One region of the Streptomyces sp. NPDC051664 genome, then DNA from elsewhere that is predicted to be linked to it. Evidence: riboswitches for the same ligand, from Rfam matches in the RefSeq annotation. Region 1 holds a riboswitch; each other region holds the start of a gene.

Region 1 (4,205 bases):
TGGCGGCTGTGGATCGAGGGCTGGGCGGCTTCGTTGCGCGATCCGGCGCTGCGCAATGTGGCCGGCGATCTCGACCAGCAGTGGAAGGCCGAACTGGCCGAGGTCCTCGAAGAAGGGGCCGCCGCGGGGGAGTTCCACTGCGACGATCCGATGTCCGTGGCCTGGCGGCTGACCGCGCTGCTGGACGGTCTGGCCGTCCAGATGACGTCGTACGCCGGCCCGCTCTCCCGGGCCACGATGCTGGCGTGGACCGACGAGGCGCTCGCCCGCGAGCTGGGCATCGACCAGGAGACACTGACAGCCTGACCGGCAGTCGCTCCGCTTCCGTCAGCCCCTGACGTCTCGCGTCTTCTCCCCGTCTCCCCAGGTGCCTTCCCATGCCTGCGACCGCCACTACGCTCGGACAGGTAACCCAGATGATGATCAGGTACAGAGTCATTCCGCCCGAGGTGACGGGCCTCGGCGAACAGGCCCGTCCGGCCGAAGTGGACACCGCGCCGGTTACAGCGGCAGCAGGTCGGGCCGCTTCGCCTCGACGTGGTCACCGGAGGACTCGCCGCGCAGCCGCCGTCCGATCCACGGCACCAGATATTCGCGTGCCCAGTGGATGTCGTCGCGCCGCACCTCGAGCGTGCCGCGCTGCGCCTGTGGGGGCCACTCCTGGTCGGGGTCGGCCGGCACATCGAGGGCGAGGACCTGGGCGGCGCGCAGCGCGACCCGGGTGTGTCCCTCGGGCGACAGATGGAGCCGGTCGTCGTCCCAGGCGCGCCGGTCCTGCACGGACCGCAGCGACCACAGGTCGAGGACCGGGCAGTCGTAGCGGTCGGCGATGGACCGCACATGGGCGGTGTAGGTGGCGATCTTGCCGCGCAGATGGCGCAGCACGGGCACGCCGCGGGTGTCGAAGCCGGTCGTGACCATGACGGTGCCGACCGACCGGGTCAGGTCGGCGACCGCGCGCTCGAAGCGTTCGGCCACGTCGTCGGGGTCGGTGCCGGGCCGGATGATGTCATTGCCGCCCGCGCAGAAGCTCACCAGGTCGGGGGCGAGCTGCTTGGCGCGCGGCACCTGTTCCTCGACTATCTGGTCGAGGAGGCGTCCGCGTACGGCGAGATTGGCGTACCGGAAGTTCCCGTGAGCCGAACCGGCGGAACCATCGGTGTTCGTCGCTGCGTCGGGGTCGGGGAGCTGGTCCGCGAGGAGTACAGCGAAACGGTCTGCCCAGCCGACGAAGGTTCCGTCCGGGCCCGGGTCACCGACCCCCTCGGTGAAGCTGTCGCCAATCGCTGCGTACGACCCGATGGCGCCATGCCGGTTGTTGACGCCACGTTGATTTTTTCTCGAATCGTCTGCCACAAGGGCACATCCTGCACTGACGAATGTGACCTACGCGACCGTAATAAGGGGTTGACGGGAGGTGAGATAGACCACCCGGTCAGGTTTTAGTAAAGAGGGAATAAGTGAAGGGGCGGTGCGCCGCCGCGCACCGCCCCATCAACAAGCCGTTCGGATCAGGCCTGACCGGATCCGATCAGACGGAGATTCCGTGTGAAGCCAGGAAGGCGACCGGGTCGATGTCCGAGCCGTACGCGGGGCCGGTGCGGACCTCGAAGTGGAGGTGCGGGCCGGTGACGTTGCCGGTGGCACCGGAGAGGCCGATCTGCTGGCCGACGGAGACGGTCTGGCCCACCGAGACGGAGAGCGCGGACAGGTGGCCGTACTGCGAGTAGTGGCCGTCGGCGTGCTTGACGACGACCTCGTTGCCGTACGCGCCACCCCAGCCGGCGGTGACGACGGTGCCGGAGGTGATCACCTTCACGCTGGTGCCTGTGAAGACCGGGAAGTCGATGCCGGTGTGGCTGCCACTGGACCAGTTGGCACCGGAGGCGCGGTAGTTGGTGGTGTGCTTGCCCGGGACCGGGGAGACGTAGCCGGAGCTGCTGCTCGGGGCGGCCGAAGGGGCGGCCGCGGGCTTGGTGGCCACCGGAGCCTTCGACGGAGCCGGGACGGCCTGCGTGTTGCCGGTGGCCGCGGCGGAGCCGCCGAGGGTCAGCTTCATGCCCGGGACGATCAGGCTCGGGTTGCCGCCGATGACCTCGCGGTTGTCCTGGTACAGCTTCTCCCAGCCACCCTCGACCTTGTTGTCGGTGGCGATCTTCGCCAGGTAGTCGCCGGCGACGACGGAGTACGTCCGGGTCTCGGCCTGCTTCTTCGCGACCGGGGCGGCCGGGGCGGCGGCAGAGTGCGCGGCGGGGGCGGCCTGCTCCGCGGCGTGGGCACCGGTGGCACCGAGCAGCGGGAGGGCGATGACGGCCCCGCCGGCGCCGGCGGCGGCAACGCCACGAGCGATGGTGCTGGACTTCGGACGACGGTGCTTACCCGATATGGGCATGAAGAATTTCCTCTCCGGCGCCTACGAGGTGAGCTGTCGGGTTCGGGCTGGAGATGCCCGGTCGCATGAAGTGCGACTTCACCCCGAGCCGGCCGGATTTCTCCGGTCGGCGGCTTACCTGGTTCCCCCGCTCCTGCCACACGATGAGTGGGTGCGAATTCCGGTCGGCGGCAGGATTAGGCGGTCCGTCCGGATTGACGGTGACCGTAAACGAGTGAGGACGAGCAGAACAAGCCATCGGTTGCGTGCCGGAATCCGCGCCGGGAAATCGGCGCGGAATTCCGGTCACACTCCGTGGATTACGGATCTTGGCTTTCGGCGCGGTGTACGGATTACCCGGCCGCCGCGCCACCACGCACCGTCACGGATATGATCCCGCTCACGAGAGGCCCCTCATCTCCCGCATAAGCAGGACATGTTCTACTAAATGCCTCAATGCGGACATGTCATGAACATCATTCGCGGCGGAGCCTCAGCACCTTCGCGTCCAGGTCCCCCCGCAGGCCGGTGCGCAGGCCGTGATGCAGCAGCACGGAACCGTGGTGGACGGCCCCGGTGTCCAAACAGGTGTAGGTCGCCGTGGGGTCGAGTCCGCGCAGCCGCAGGACCGGCGGCAGCTCCCCGTACCTCTGTGCCTCCAGCCACACGAGCACCACGGTTTCGTCACCGTGCGTGTACTGCACGGCGCTGAGCCCGCCGCGCGGCGCACGCAGCCGGTACAGCGCCCCGTGCTGCACCACCGGGCGGATCTCCTTGTACAGGTCCACCCAGCCCCGGGCCTCGGCGAGCTCTTCGTCGCTCCACTCGGTAAGGTCTCCGCCGACCCCGAGCACCCCGGCCATCGCGCTCACGAAGCGGAAGCGCAGCGAGCTCACCCTGCTGTTGAGCTGGACGTTCGGGCTGTCGGTGACCCAGGCGGCCATCACTCGAGCCGGATGGATCTGCCCGAAGCCCTCCTGGATGGCGAGCCGGTCCAGCGGGTCGGTGTTGTCGGAGGTCCACACCTGGTCGGTACGGGCGAGGATGCCCAGATCGATCCTGCCGCCGCCGCCCGAGCAGGACTCGAAGGCGACACCGGGGTGAGCCGCCCGCAGCCGGTCGATCAGCGCGTACAGCGCATCCACATGCTCGATCCAGAGCTTCTGCGGATACTCCTCGCCCGGCCAGCCCGCATCGGTGAAGCAGCGGTTGAAGTCCCATTTCACATAGTCGATCGGGGCGCTGGAGAGCAGTGAGTCGAGCTGTTCCCACAGATGGTTCTGCACATCGGTCCGGGCCAGATTGAGCACCAGCTGATTACGGAACTCCGTGCAGGTCCGCCCGGGAAAGTGCTGCACCCAGTCAGGGTGCGCGCGGTACAGGTCGCTGTCGGCGTTCACCATCTCCGGTTCGACCCAGATGCCGAACTGCATGCCGAGCGCGTGCACTTCGTCGGCGAGCGGTTTCAGCCCGCCGGGGAAGCGCTCGGGGTTCGGGGTCCAGTCGCCGAGTCCCGCCCGGTCGCTGGTGCGCTGCCCGAACCACGCGTCGTCCACCACGAACAGTTCGACGCCCATCGCTGCGGCGCGCACGGCCAGGGCGCGCTGCTGGTCCTCCGCGACGTCGAAGCCGGTGGCCTCCCAGGAGTTGTAGAGCACCGGCCGCAGGCTTTCGGCGTCCGGAACGACGTGGGCCAGCTGCCAGGCGTGCCAGGCCCGGCTCGCCCCGCCGAACCCTTCGGCGCTCCACAGTCCGGCGAACACCGGTGTGGTGTACGTCTCCCCCGATGCGAGCCGCAGCAGCCCCGAGTCGTCGTAGCCGGCCCCGCCGGTGA
Region 2 (4,205 bases), on a different contig from region 1:
CGTGGTACAGCCGGTCCACCTTGGCCTTGACCTGGGCGGGGGTGAGCTGCGGATCGGCGTGTGCGGCGCCCGGCAGGGCGGCAGCGGTTGCGGCCCCGGCGAACGCGAGGGTGGCTGCGGTGCGGGCAGCAGAGCCGGTACACGGGCGCTGCTTGGGTTTCCGATGCGCTGCCACGGGGGCGGGGCTCCTTGCTGTCGACTGCCCGTCGGGGCCTACCGGCGGGCCCGCGGAGGTCCGGCGGCGACGCCGGCAGGGGGAGCCGCGCGCCGCCGGACTCTTCGGCGGGGTGACCGGGCCGCCGCCCGGGTGCGGAGCGCCGGTGAAGCCGGTCACCTGGATAGGGACGCTAAACCCGGGGCACGAGGAAGAGTCGTAATGACGGCTATTGCCCGAATTTGGCGCGGCGATGTCATCAAGTGATCGGAGAAAACGCACCAAAGTCAGGCAATTGGTGCAGATATAAGTGAAACACCAAGGAGCCCCCACCTCGCCGGAGAGCGGTGCTATGGCCCCGGCTAGGCTGCGGCCCCATGGACGTACTCATCAATGTCTTCGTCGCGCTGCACATCATCGGTATCGCCGCACTCCTGGGCGGCTTCCTGACCCAGATGAAGGCGATGGGGGCGGGCACGGCCCGCTTCGTCCCGGCGATGCTGCACGGTGCGCTGACCATGCTGGTCACCGGTATCGCACTGGTCGGGCTCAACCAGGCGGACGACCAGCCGGTCAACAACATCAAGATCGGTGTGAAGCTGGCGGTCCTGGTCGTGATCCTCGCGCTGGTGTACGTCAAGCGGGACGAGGAGAAGGTCGAGAAGGGCGCCTTCGCGGCGGTCGGCGGGCTGACGGTCGCCAACATCTTCATCGCGACACTCTGGACCTGAGCCGACCGCTGCCGCCCGGGCCGGTCCCTGTCCTTCATGGCGCGAGCCCCCGCCGGATCCTTCCGGCGGGGGCTCGTTGCTGTCCGGGGCCGCGGCTACGCGGGCCGCACGCTGCCGTAGATCGGCATGTAGTAGATCGACTCCTCGCGGACGTTCGCGCCCGGCTTCGGAGCGTGGATCATCATGCCGTCGCCCTTGTAGATGCCGACGTGGCTGATGTCGTCGTAGAAGAAGACGAGGTCGCCCGGCTGCAGATCCGCCGTCGCGATCCGTGTGCCGATCTCCACCTGGTCCCAGGTGGTACGGGGGATGTCGACGCCTGCCGCCTTCCAGGCGGCCTGGGTCAGCCCCGAGCAGTCGTAAGACGACGGACCCGTCGCGCCCCAGACGTACGGCTTGCCCAACTGGGCGCGGGCGAAGGTGAGGACCTTGTCGGCCTTCGTGGTGGCGCTGCTGTCCGATCCGGTCGCCGTTCCCGTATCGCCGCCCGTTCCGGCCTGCTTCGCGGCCTCCTCGGCCTTGCGGTCCGCCTCGGCCTTGGCGGCTGCCTGCTGACGGGCCAGCTCCTCGGCCTTGCGCTTGGCCTCCGCTTCCTTCTTGCGCTCCAGCGCCGCGAGCCGCGCCTTCTCCTCGGCCGTCAGCTTCGACAGCATCGCGCGGGCCTCGCCCAGCTTCTTCTGGACGTTCTCCTTGCTGGTCCGCAGCGTGGCCTGCGACTCGGTGAGCGTCTCCAGGCTCTTCGTCGCCTCGGCGCGCTTCTTCGACGCCGCGGCCTGCTGCGTACGGAAGTCCGTGACCGCCTTCTGCTGCCGGCCCGCCATCCGTGCCATCAGCTGGTTCTGGTCGAAGTACGACTGCGGGTCGTCGGCCAGGAAGAAGGTGGCGCTCGGTGCGATGGAGCCGGTGCGGTACTGCGCCGCCGCGTAGTTTCCGAGCGTCCTGCGCGCATCGTTCAGCTTGTCGGCACGCTTTGCGACTTCGTCCAGCAGCGCGTCGACCTTGCCCCGCTGTGCGGCGGAGGCCTCCTTCGCCTGGTTGTACTGCTGGGTCGCGGTGCCCGCCTGCCGGTAGAGGTCGTCGACCTTCTTCTGTACGTCCTCGATGCTGGGCTTCGGCGAGGCCGGGGCGGCCGTGGCGCTCTGCGTGGAGAGCAGGGTCACACCCGCCAGGGCGGCCGTCGTGAGCCCGACGGCGGGCGTGGTGGAGCGCACCCGGGTGCGCGGTTTGCGATGCGACGCCAAGGCCGGCATCTCCTTCCGTGGACCGCCTACCGGGTTAGCTGTCGGGTTCGGGCGGAACGGAAGGCTGCCCTACGGTCCGGATGTGTAGATATGGACCGATTCACCCCGGTGATGCGTGTGGGTCCCCGGCTCCGAACTTCCGCGAGGGCAGCCCGGATTCGGCGCGGGAGCCCGCTCGGCGTGGTTCGCCTCAGGGGGTACGGGCCGCCCGACCGAGCACGCTAGCCAACCCGTGGTGCTGCTGTGAAGGTTGATGTTCGATATGCCCGATACATTTTCGTGACCTTGGCGACGGGGATGGGGATGCGGGCCGGGCGACCCCTCCTCCCTTACGCGGTGTGGCTGTGCGCTCTCCGTATGTGCCCGTGCGCCGGGTGCGGTTCGCCATGCGGCCGCACGGTGTCGGTGCGGCGGCCTAGACTCGTCAAGCGATGAGCAGCCTCTTTGACGACAGCTTCCTGGCCGGCCTCCAGCACTCGGAGGAAGAGCCCCCGCCGCCCCCCGAGGACTCCGCACCCGAAGCGGTGCCGGAGAACCTCTTCGCGGGCGTGTTCGACGTGCCCCCGCCGCCCAGGGACGCGTACTACCGGGACGGCGCCCACCGCCCCGTCATCGACGCTGCCGCCCTGCTCGACGGGTTGAACACCGAGCAGCGCGCCGCCGTCGTGCACGCTGGGTCGCCGCTGCTCATCGTCGCCGGGGCCGGCTCCGGCAAGACCCGGGTGCTCACCCACCGCATCGCCCATCTGCTGGCCGAGCGCGGGGTGCACCCCGGCCAGATCCTGGCGATCACCTTCACCAACAAGGCCGCGGGCGAGATGAAGGAGCGCGTCGAGCAGCTCGTCGGACCGCGCGCCAACGCCATGTGGGTCATGACGTTCCACAGCGCCTGCGTACGGATCCTGCGCCGCGAGTCGAAGAAGCTCGGCTTCACCTCGTCGTTCTCGATCTACGACGCCGCCGACTCCAAGCGGCTGATGGCCCTGGTCTGCCGCGATCTGGACCTCGATCCGAAGCGCTTCCCGCCGAAGTCGTTCACGGCGAAGGTCTCGAACCTGAAGAACGAGCTGATCGACGAGGAGACCTTCGCCGGGCAGGCCGCGGACGGCTTCGAGAAGACGCTCGCCCAGGCCTACGCGATGTACCAGTCCCGGCTGCGCGAGGCCAACGCACTGGACTTCGACGACATCATCATGACGACGGTCCACCTGCTCCAGGCGTTCCCCGATGTCGCCGAGCACTACCGCCGCCGCTTCCGGCACGTCCTCGTCGACGAGTACCAGGACACCAACCACGCGCAGTACACGCTCGTACGCGAACTGGTGGGCCCGGCCGGACCGGCCGACGCCCCCGCCGAGCTGTGCGTCGTGGGTGACGCGGACCAGTCGATCTACGCCTTCCGCGGTGCGACCATCCGCAACATCCTCCAGTTCGAGGAGGACTACCCGAACGCGACAACGATCCTGCTGGAGCAGAACTACCGCTCCACGCAGACGATCCTCTCCGCGGCCAACGCGGTCATCGAACGCAACGAGAGCCGCCGCCCCAAGAACCTCTGGACGAACGCGGGCGAGGGCGCCCGGATCACCGGCTATGTCGCCGACACCGAGCACGACGAGGCGCAGTTCGTCGCCGACGAGATCGACCGGCTGACCGACGCGGGCGACGCCAAGGCGGGCGATGTCGCCATCTTCTACCGGACGAACGCACAGTCCCGTGTCTTCGAAGAGATCTTCATCCGCGTCGGCCTGCCCTACAAGGTCGTCGGCGGCGTGCGCTTCTACGAGCGCAAGGAGGTCCGGGACATCCTGGCCTACCTCCGGGTCCTCGCCAACCCCGAGGACACCGTCCCGCTGCGCCGCATTCTGAACGTGCCGAAGCGCGGCATCGGCGACCGCGCCGAGGCGATGATCGACGCCCTGTCGCTGCGCGAGAAGATCACGTTCCCGCAGGCGCTGCGCCGCGTCGACGAGGCGTACGGCATGGCGGCCCGCTCGGCCAACGCCGTCAAGCGGTTCAACACGCTGATGGAGGAGCTGCGCACGATCGTCGAGTCGGGCGCGGGCCCCGCCGTGGTGC
Region 3 (4,205 bases), on a different contig from region 1:
GCCTGGACGCGGCCGGTCTGCGGACGACGGCCGCCGCCTCGAAGATCAGCCTGGGCGGGCTGCTCAAGCACCTGGCCCTCGTGGAGGACGACGTCTTGTCCCAGAAGCTGCTCGGGCGGGAGCCGGCTCCCCCGTGGGACACGGTGGACTGGGACGCCGATCCCGACTGGGAGTGGTCCTCGGCCGCCGGGGACACCCCCGAGCAGCTCATGGCGCTCTGGCAGGACACTGCGGTCCGCTCCCGCGCCAACGTCCGGCAGGCGCTGGCCGAGCATGGCGTCGGACACCTCGCGGCGTTCACCAACTCCCGCGGGCAGTCACCCAGTCTCCGGCGTCTGCTGATCGACCTCATCGAGGAGTACGCACGCCATGTCGGACACGCCGACCTCATCCGCGAATCCATCGACGGGCTCGTCGGAGAGGACCCGCCACGATGAAACCGACACTCTCGGACAGGCCGGTTCCGGTAGCGGCGGGGTGGTGATGATGTCAGGCATGGCCCAGCCGATCTCGGATGACCAGCTCGCTATCGTCCCCGCCGACGAAGCATCGTGGGACGACCTGCAGACGATCTTCGGCACCACGGACTATCCGTCCATGTGCCAGTGCCAGCGCTTCAAGATCAGGGGCTCCCAGTGGGGTTCGGTCCCCCTGGCCGAACGTGCCGAGCGCCTGCGTGAGCAGACCGGTTGCGGAAATGCCGGTGCTCCTTCGACAAGCGGTCTCGTCGCCTATCTGGACGACGAGCCGGTCGGATGGTGCGCGATCGAGCCCCGGACGTCCTACCCCCGCCTGCTCCGCGCCCGCGTCCCCTGGACCGGACGGCAGGAGGACAGGACCGACGACAGCGTCTGGGCCGTGACCTGTTTCGTCACCCGCAAGGGCTTCCGTCTGCGCGGCATCACGTACGCACTCGCGCGCGCCACGATCGGCTTCGCGCGCGACCGCGGGGCCCGCGCGATCGAGGGCTACCCGATGATCACGCGGCCAGGGGTGGAAATCACCTGGGGCGAACTCCACGTCGGCAGCCGTGACGTTTTCGCCGACGCAGGGTTCGTCGAGGTGAGCAGGCCCACACTCAGGCGGGCCGTCATGCGGATCGACTTCTGATGGTCGCCCGCGCGCCGCTGATCGCGGCGGTCGCGTGTGCATCCATCGGGCAGAGACAGGAACGGGTGGCGAGGCCCCCTCGGACCTCGCCACCCGTCACTCCTGAACCGGCATCAACGCAACCGGGCGTCAGTACGCCCCGAACACGTTGTCGATCGAACCGTACTTGGCGGCGGCATAGTTGCACGCGGCCGTGATGTTGGCGACCGGGTCGTAGGGGTCCATCGACGTGCCGGGCACGTGGTAGGCCTTGAACGTGGGGTCGATGACCTGCAGGAGCCCCTTGGACGGCGTGCCCTTGGCGGCGTTCGAGTCCCAGTTGTTGATGGCCTTGGGATTGCCCGAGGACTCGCGCATGATGTTGCGGTGGATGCCGTCGTAGCTGCCGGGGATGCCGTGCTGCGCCATGACGGCCAGCGACTCCTTGATCCAGCCGTCGAGGTCGTTCGTGTACGTCGCGGGCTTCACGGCGGCGGGAGTGGCACTGCTCGCGGCCGGCTTGGACTCGACAGCCGCGGTCTCGGCCTTGGCACCGAGGGTCAGCTTCATGCCCGGGCTGATCAGAGCGGGGTTGGCTCCGATGACCTCGCGATTGTCCTGGTACAGCTGCTGCCAGCCGCCAGTCACGGAATGCCCAGTGGCGATCTTGTAAAGGGTGTCACCGGCTATCACGGAATAGACGGAGGGCGTAGCCTTCGCGGCGGAAATTCCCTTGGCAGGGGCCGCAGCAGGCGCCACAGTCTTTGCGACGGTGGCGACGGACTGCGCCGGCGCTGCCGAGGCAGCGGTCGCACCGATCACAGGAAGTGCGAGAGCGGCTCCGCCCGCGCCCACGGCGATGAAGCCGCGAGTCAGCGAACCGGACTTACGACGACGGTGGTTACCCGTTGCGGGCATGATGCGTTCCTCTCCGGCGCCTACGAGGTGAGCTGTCGGGTTCAGGCTGGAGTTGCCTGGCCGTATGGGAATACGGCTTCACCCCTAGCCGTTCCGGATACCGGATCGGCTGCTTACCTGGGTCCCCCGCTCCTGCCGTACGTGAGTGGTCGGATTCCCGGACGGCGGCAGGATTCGGCGTTCCATCCGGATTGACGGTGACCGTAAGCGAGAAACTCCGACCTGAACAAGCCCCCACTTTTCGATCACAATTCATTTACAAGATCGAGTCGGGGAATTATCGGCAATCCATGCCCGCCCGCGAAGCCAAATTCCTTCGCGCAGAAGGGAACCGAGCGGTACGCCGTCGCGTCCGCGGTCCCGGAAAGTGACTCTCGCCACTTAGTCCGAAAAGGGCGATTTGCCCGACAGGCAGGACCTCGGCCTGTGCGAGTCATGCATTCGCCAGCAAAGAGAGCAATTTATCTCTATTGCCAAAATTGGGACATTCGAGACATTGGCGGGCGGCCGAGCGATGCCTTCGCCTCGTCGGGGCGGACGTCCCCCCGCGGGAGGCGACAGCGCGTCACGCATCTCCACCGGCTGCGGCGCACAGGCGGCCGCACTCCGGCCAGGTCGCGCAGGCTCACACGAACGACGGTCCCGATGGGCGCAGGAGGTGCCGCACGCCTTCGGCATGGCCGTCACGGTGCGCAAACGCCCTGCCCGCCCACCGGGGCCGTCCGGAAGCGCAAGCGGCGTGCCGGCGATGGAGGGCCGGGGGCTGATCTCCGTGTCGCTCTCGCCGCGAAGCATCGCCCGGCCCACCGGCTTGCTGCATACCGGGCGTCCGGACGAGGCGCATCGTGATCGCCATCGCTAAGGGATGTCGAGGGGCTCCGGCCGGATGAACCCGACGTAGCCTTCGAAGGCTGCTGAATCGATCTTCTTCAGCTTCTCAACAAAGCGGGCGAGCTTCGCAAGATCCCTCTCTTCATCCTCTTCGGACGAGTACCCCTTGGGCCCGTCCGCTTCGCGGAGGAATCAGGAATCGGTCACACGGCAGGCCGCAGCAATGCAGCGAGACCTCTGCTCGGCGTTGCGGGACAGCTCTTGATGACAGTCGACGCCTCGGCTGCTCATGCGAACCATCCTGATCCTGCGCGTCGAAACCAGCGGTGTGCGCACGCCCGCCCCGGAAGCAATACGGTAACCCCCCACTTGCCGCCCTGCGTTGATACAGAGATCGCTGGAAGAAGGGGAAGTGCCACGGAGTCGAGAGACGCACATTCCACCACTCGACTCCTTCCACCCATAATCCTGTCCAACTCGATCGATTCATCACAGGAGACGCCGTGTTGAATCACGCCCCGTAAGTCGGAATGAGCTCGCTACCCCTTGACGCCTGCTGTGTTCCCACATTGCGCGGCCCTCGTAATCGATTCGGCCCGGCATAAATTCCGTCGCGCATCAGGTACGTTGCGACGGAGCGGGGGCAGGGTGCATTCCGGGACGGTCGAATCAGTCAATGCCCCCTGAATCCTCATCAGATTCCCTCCAGATCCACCCTGTTCACTGCATGAACGGGCAGCTGTACCGGTTGCGGACAGGAGTAGGGCTCCGGTCCAGCTGCCTCCCCTTTGCACCCCGACCCGGTTGCCCCCGGATCCGAACGACGTAGGCCTTCCGCCTAGGATCCGGATGCCTGATCATCTCTTTCCATGCGCATGCCAACGATTCACCGAAGATTCCGCCATCGGGCGTTGCTCTGGGCCGTCGCCGCGAGCCTGGCACTCACCGCCACCTCAGGAGCCCCGGCCGGGGCCGACGCCCCGGCGCCCGGCCTGTCGCAGACCCTTGACCAGATTCTCAGCGACACACGGCTGAACGGCGCCCAGGCCGGAGTCGTCGTCAGGGACGCCGAAACCGGGCAGACGCTCTATCAACGCAACGGCGACGGCCGCCTGGTGCCCGCATCCAGTACCAAGCTTCTGACGTCGACCGCGGCCATGGCGCTGCTCGGCCCCGACTACCGGTTCAGCACCGATGTACTCGCGGACGGCTCCCGCCACGGGTCCGTGGTCCGGGGCGACCTGTATCTTCGCGGCACCGGCGACCCCACGATGCTGGCCGAGGACTACGACCGGCTGGCCGCCACGGTCGCCGCATCCGGGATCCGCCGGATCACCGGCCGACTGGTCGCTGACGACACCCGGTTC
Region 4 (4,205 bases), on a different contig from region 1:
TGCCGGGCAGGGAAAGCCCGTGCGTGCACGGGGCAGGAGACCACAGGGCGCACTGCCCAGGACAGCACAGGGCGCGCCGGGCAGGAGACCACAGGTGGGGATGGCGAAGGAGCTGCGCGGGGGGCGGGCCAGGAGGCGTGCCAGAGGGCGTGCCGTGGTGCGCGGCGGGGCCTGGTGGTTCGTCCGTGCGCTGCCGTTTCTGATGATCGTCGGTGGGCTCGTGTTCGACTACCTCAGCCCACCGCCCTTCACCGCCGTGCCGATGTTCGTGGCCGCTCCGTTGATCGCCGCACCGTTCTTCTCGCTGCCCAGCACCGTCCTTACCGGCGTCGCCGCGATTTTCTCGATCCTCGCACTGAGGTTGTCCAGCGGCACTCTGCTGCACATCGTGCCGTCCATCGAGCTCTCCACCGTGATCACGGTCTCGGCCCTCGCCGTCGTCATCAACCAGGTCGTACGCCGCAGCAACGAGCAGCTGGCTTCGGCGCGGGTCATCGCGGAGACCGCCATGCGGGCCGTGCTGCCGACGCCGTCCGAGCGGATCGGGGGGCTCCATGTCGCCGCGCGGTACGAGGCGGCCCAGGCGGATGAATTCGTCGGTGGCGACCTGTTCGCCGTGGCGGAGAGCTCGTACGGCGTACGGCTCGTGGTCGGGGACGTGCGGGGCAAAGGGCTTGAAGCGGTCGGGACGGTGGCGGTGGTCATCGGCGCGTTCCGGGAGGCCGCCGAGCAGGAGGATTCGCTGGAGGGTGTGGCGCGGAGGCTGGAGCGGGCGCTGGCGCGGGAGGGGGCGAGGCAGGGCGGGATCGATCCGGTCGAAGGCTTCGTCACCGCCGTGCTCGCCGAGATCCCGCCCGGTGCGGCCGAGGTGCGGATCGTCAACCGCGGCCACCCCGAGCCGCTGCTGCTCCACCCCGACGGCTCACTGGACGTGTTGTCGCCGACGGTGCCTGCGCTGCCGCTCGGCATGGACCTGGGGGTGTGGACGGACCGGGCCGACGTGTGGGAGCTGGCCGCCGGGATGACGCTGCTCGCGTACACGGACGGACTCTCCGAGGCGCGCGACGTCCAGGGGGTCTTCTACGATCCCGCGGCCAGGTTGCGCGGGCGGATCTTTCCCGGGCCCGAGGAGCTGCTGTCCGCGCTGGCCGACGACGTACGGCTGCACACCGGCGGCAGGTCCACCGACGACATGGCGCTGCTCGCGGTCGCACGTCCCGCGCAGGGGCAGCCGAAGCGGCGCAGGACTGTGAAGATCGTGGGCCGGGATGCGAGTGAGGAAGGGCTGAGTCGGTGAAGCGGCTTCGCAGGGCGATGCCACCGTGCGTAACCGAAAGGCCTCGCTCCGCATAACATTTGATGCAACGTCAGAAAACGGGTGGTGGTCGAGTGGCGATCAACTCGCCCGTTTCCGCCCGATTGTGTCCCGTAAAGTCCAGGCCAAAGCCGTTAACGATCAGTGGGAACGGCTTGGAATCGGAGCCGTCCGTCTATTAACGTTCGATAACGCAGCGCGGTTGTCCCAGCCGTCGTCAGTGGCGGCACCGTGCGCGAGCGCCGAATTCCGCAAGGGAACCGGGGAACCACCTACATGGGGTGAATCGGACACCTGTGTCTCGTGAGAGGCAGAGGGATCCGTAGGAGACCTTCCTGCTCCGAACCCGTCAGCTAACCCGGTAGGCGAGAAGGAAGGAAAGGAGTGCGCCCCCGTGGCGTCCAACAAGCCTGCCCCCGAAGCCCCCTCCCGGTTCGGCTCCGACTTCACGACCGAGTACGGAACCGAGCAGCGAACCGATTTCGGCGCCGAGTTCACCACTGAGTTCGCGACCGAAGGTTTCGGTGAGACCGACCGGGCGTGGGAGGAATGGAACCCCACCGAGGAGTCCGTCCGCCCCGTACGCGGCAGGCACCGCGTCGTCAAGCAGCGCAACGGGCTCGCCCGCAGCTCCACGGTGCTCGGAGTCGGCGTCATCGCGGCCGTGGGCGCGGGTGGCATGGCCACCGCGCAGAGCAAGCCGCCGGTCTCCATCTCCCTTCCCGACTCCCTCGCGGACAACCTCCCCGACGCCAAGTCCCTTCCCGGCGTAGGCGCCCTGTTCTCCGACGAGTCCGCCACCGACCAGGCGAAGTCCGCGGCTGCCACCGCCCCGCTCACCAGTGCCGGCATCACCACCGCCGAGGCCGAGCAGGGCACCACCGACGCCGGCGAGGCGCTGCGAGCCCGCATCCTCCAGCAGGCCGAGCAGCAGCAGAACGCCGCCGAAGCGGAGATCAAGGCCGCTGAGGAGAAGTCCGCGGCGGAGAAGGCCGCCGCCGAGGCCAAGGCGAAGCAGGACGTCGCAGAGGCCAAGGCCGCCGCCGAGAAGAAGAAGGCGGAGGAAGCGGCAAAGGCGAAGGCCGAGGCCGCACGGCTTGCCAAGCTCGCCGCCTCCTACGCCATCCCCACCTCCTCGTACACGATCACCTCGACCTTCGGTGAAGCCGGTTCGATGTGGTCCTCCGGCTACCACACCGGCCTCGACTTCGCGGCGCCGACCGGCACCCCGATCAAGGCCGTCCACACCGGCACCGTCAAGTCGGCGGGCTGGTCCGGTTCGTACGGCTACCGCACGGTCCTGGAGCTCGAGGACGGTACGGAGCTGTGGTTCTGCCACCAGTCGTCGATCGACGTCAGCGTCGGCCAGAAGGTCACCACCGGTGAAACCATCGGCCGTGTCGGAGCCACCGGCAACGTGACCGGACCCCACCTCCACCTCGAGGTCCACACCCCGGACGGCACCGGCATCGACCCGATGACCTGGCTGCGCGACAAGGGCCTCACCGTCTGAGCCCGCGCCGGTTCTCCGGCCCCTCGAACCCGGCGGTCCTGACGCCCCCCCCGACGTCAGGGCTGCCGGTCCGCTGTCACCCGGTACTTGCGACGCCGGTGCGGATGCCCGTGCGGACCCACTTTCATCCCCCGGTACGGAATAGCCGGGGCGGCGGAGTCCGTTGATCCATTTATGACTTCTCTTCGTAAGCTCGGCTCTTCCGACCTCCAGGTCTTCCCGCTCGCGCTCGGTGGCAACGTCTTCGGCTGGACCGCCGACGAGACGCAGTCGTTCGCCGTACTCGACGCGTACGTCGCGGCGGGCGGCAATTTCCTGGACACCGCTGACGCGTACTCCGCGTGGATCCCCGGCAACGAGGGCGGCGAGTCGGAGACGGTCATCGGCAAGTGGCTCGCCGCACGCTCCAACCGTTCCGACATCGTCGTCGCCACCAAGGTCGGCGCCCACCCCGCGTACAAGGGGCTCTCCGCCGCCACCATCAAGGCCGCGGCCGAGGAGTCGCTGCGCCGGCTGGGCACCGACCACATCGACCTCTACTACACGCACTTCGACGACGAGACCGTCCCGGTCGAGGAGATCATCACCGCCCTCGACCAGCTGGTGAAGGACGGCAAGGTGCGCGAGATCGCCGCCTCCAACATCAGCCCGGAGCGGCTCCAGGCGTCCTTGGACTTCTCCGAGCGCGAGGGGCTCGCCCGTTACGTCGCCCTGCAGCCGCACTACAACCTCGTCTCCCGCGACACGTACGAGGGTGAGCTCCAGGAGACGGCCGCCCGCGCCGGGCTCGCCGCCGTCCCGTACTTCGCCCTGGCCTCGGGCTTCCTCACCGGCAAGTACCGTCCGGGTGCGTCGGTGGAGAGCGCGCGGGCCGAGAAGGCCGGCCAGTACCTGGCGTCGGAGCGCGGCCAGAAGGTCCTGGCCGCACTCGACAAGGTCGCCAAGGAGCGCGGCGCCGAGGTCGCGACCGTCGCCCTGGCCTGGCTCGCCGCCCGTCCGACCGTCGCCGCGCCGATCGCCTCGGCCCGTACGGTCGAGCAGGTGCCCGCCCTGGTGGCGGTGGCCGACCTTCAGCTGACCGAACAGGAGCTGGCGGAGCTCACCGAGGCATCGGCCTGAGCCCTCACCAGGAGCGCGGCGGCGGGACGCTGCCGTACGGCGGCCGGGCATACGGCTGCTGGGCGTGGGGTGGCAGATACGGGTTCGGGCGGTAGCCGCCGTACTGCGGGTGCGGGGCCGGCCCCACAGGTATGTACCGGGGGCGCAGGCGGCCCGTTGCCTGCGCCGCGTACGTCAGCGCGGGTCCGGCCACCTCCCTGCGCTGCCAGAGATGGTGCAACAGCTCCAGCTCGCGTGCCACGAAGTCCGGGTCCGCGG

The links. A riboswitch is a leader RNA that binds a small molecule or an ion and turns the genes downstream of it on or off. The one in region 1 is predicted to bind cyclic di-AMP.
Region 2: it holds a riboswitch for cyclic di-AMP, as region 1 does, so the genes downstream of both, ACIA8E_RS16455 (NlpC/P60 family protein) here and ACIA8E_RS33010 (M23 family metallopeptidase) in region 1, are expected to answer to the same signal.
Region 3: it holds a riboswitch for cyclic di-AMP, as region 1 does, so the genes downstream of both, ACIA8E_RS25170 (transglycosylase SLT domain-containing protein) here and ACIA8E_RS33010 (M23 family metallopeptidase) in region 1, are expected to answer to the same signal.
Region 4: it holds a riboswitch for cyclic di-AMP, as region 1 does, so the genes downstream of both, ACIA8E_RS15205 (M23 family metallopeptidase) here and ACIA8E_RS33010 (M23 family metallopeptidase) in region 1, are expected to answer to the same signal.

What each region holds. Positions count from the first base shown of each region.
Region 1 covers NZ_JBITCU010000028.1:6,126-10,330, reverse strand. Annotated here, with positions in the region: gene ACIA8E_RS33020 (TetR/AcrR family transcriptional regulator) at 1-306, shown strand, start outside; gene ACIA8E_RS33015 (SGNH/GDSL hydrolase family protein) at 502-1,356, opposite strand; gene ACIA8E_RS33010 (M23 family metallopeptidase) at 1,532-2,392, opposite strand; cyclic di-AMP (ydaO/yuaA leader) riboswitch at 2,396-2,556, opposite strand; gene ACIA8E_RS33005 (alpha-galactosidase) at 2,848-4,205, opposite strand, start outside.
Region 2 covers NZ_JBITCU010000007.1:232,666-236,870, forward strand. Annotated here, with positions in the region: gene ACIA8E_RS16445 (NlpC/P60 family protein) at 1-175, opposite strand, end outside; gene ACIA8E_RS16450 (hypothetical protein) at 532-885, shown strand; gene ACIA8E_RS16455 (NlpC/P60 family protein) at 981-2,135, opposite strand; cyclic di-AMP (ydaO/yuaA leader) riboswitch at 2,134-2,300, opposite strand; gene pcrA (DNA helicase PcrA) at 2,558-4,205, shown strand, end outside.
Region 3 covers NZ_JBITCU010000014.1:103,148-107,352, forward strand. Annotated here, with positions in the region: gene ACIA8E_RS25160 (DinB family protein) at 1-437, shown strand, start outside; gene ACIA8E_RS25165 (GNAT family N-acetyltransferase) at 496-1,110, shown strand; gene ACIA8E_RS25170 (transglycosylase SLT domain-containing protein) at 1,240-2,007, opposite strand; cyclic di-AMP (ydaO/yuaA leader) riboswitch at 2,012-2,197, opposite strand; gene dacB (D-alanyl-D-alanine carboxypeptidase/D-alanyl-D-alanine-endopeptidase) at 3,708-4,205, shown strand, end outside.
Region 4 covers NZ_JBITCU010000006.1:365,836-370,040, forward strand. Annotated here, with positions in the region: gene ACIA8E_RS15200 (PP2C family protein-serine/threonine phosphatase) at 101-1,297, shown strand; cyclic di-AMP (ydaO/yuaA leader) riboswitch at 1,546-1,698, shown strand; gene ACIA8E_RS15205 (M23 family metallopeptidase) at 1,710-2,828, shown strand; gene ACIA8E_RS15210 (aldo/keto reductase) at 3,003-3,947, shown strand; gene ACIA8E_RS15215 (PrsW family intramembrane metalloprotease) at 3,952-4,205, opposite strand, start outside.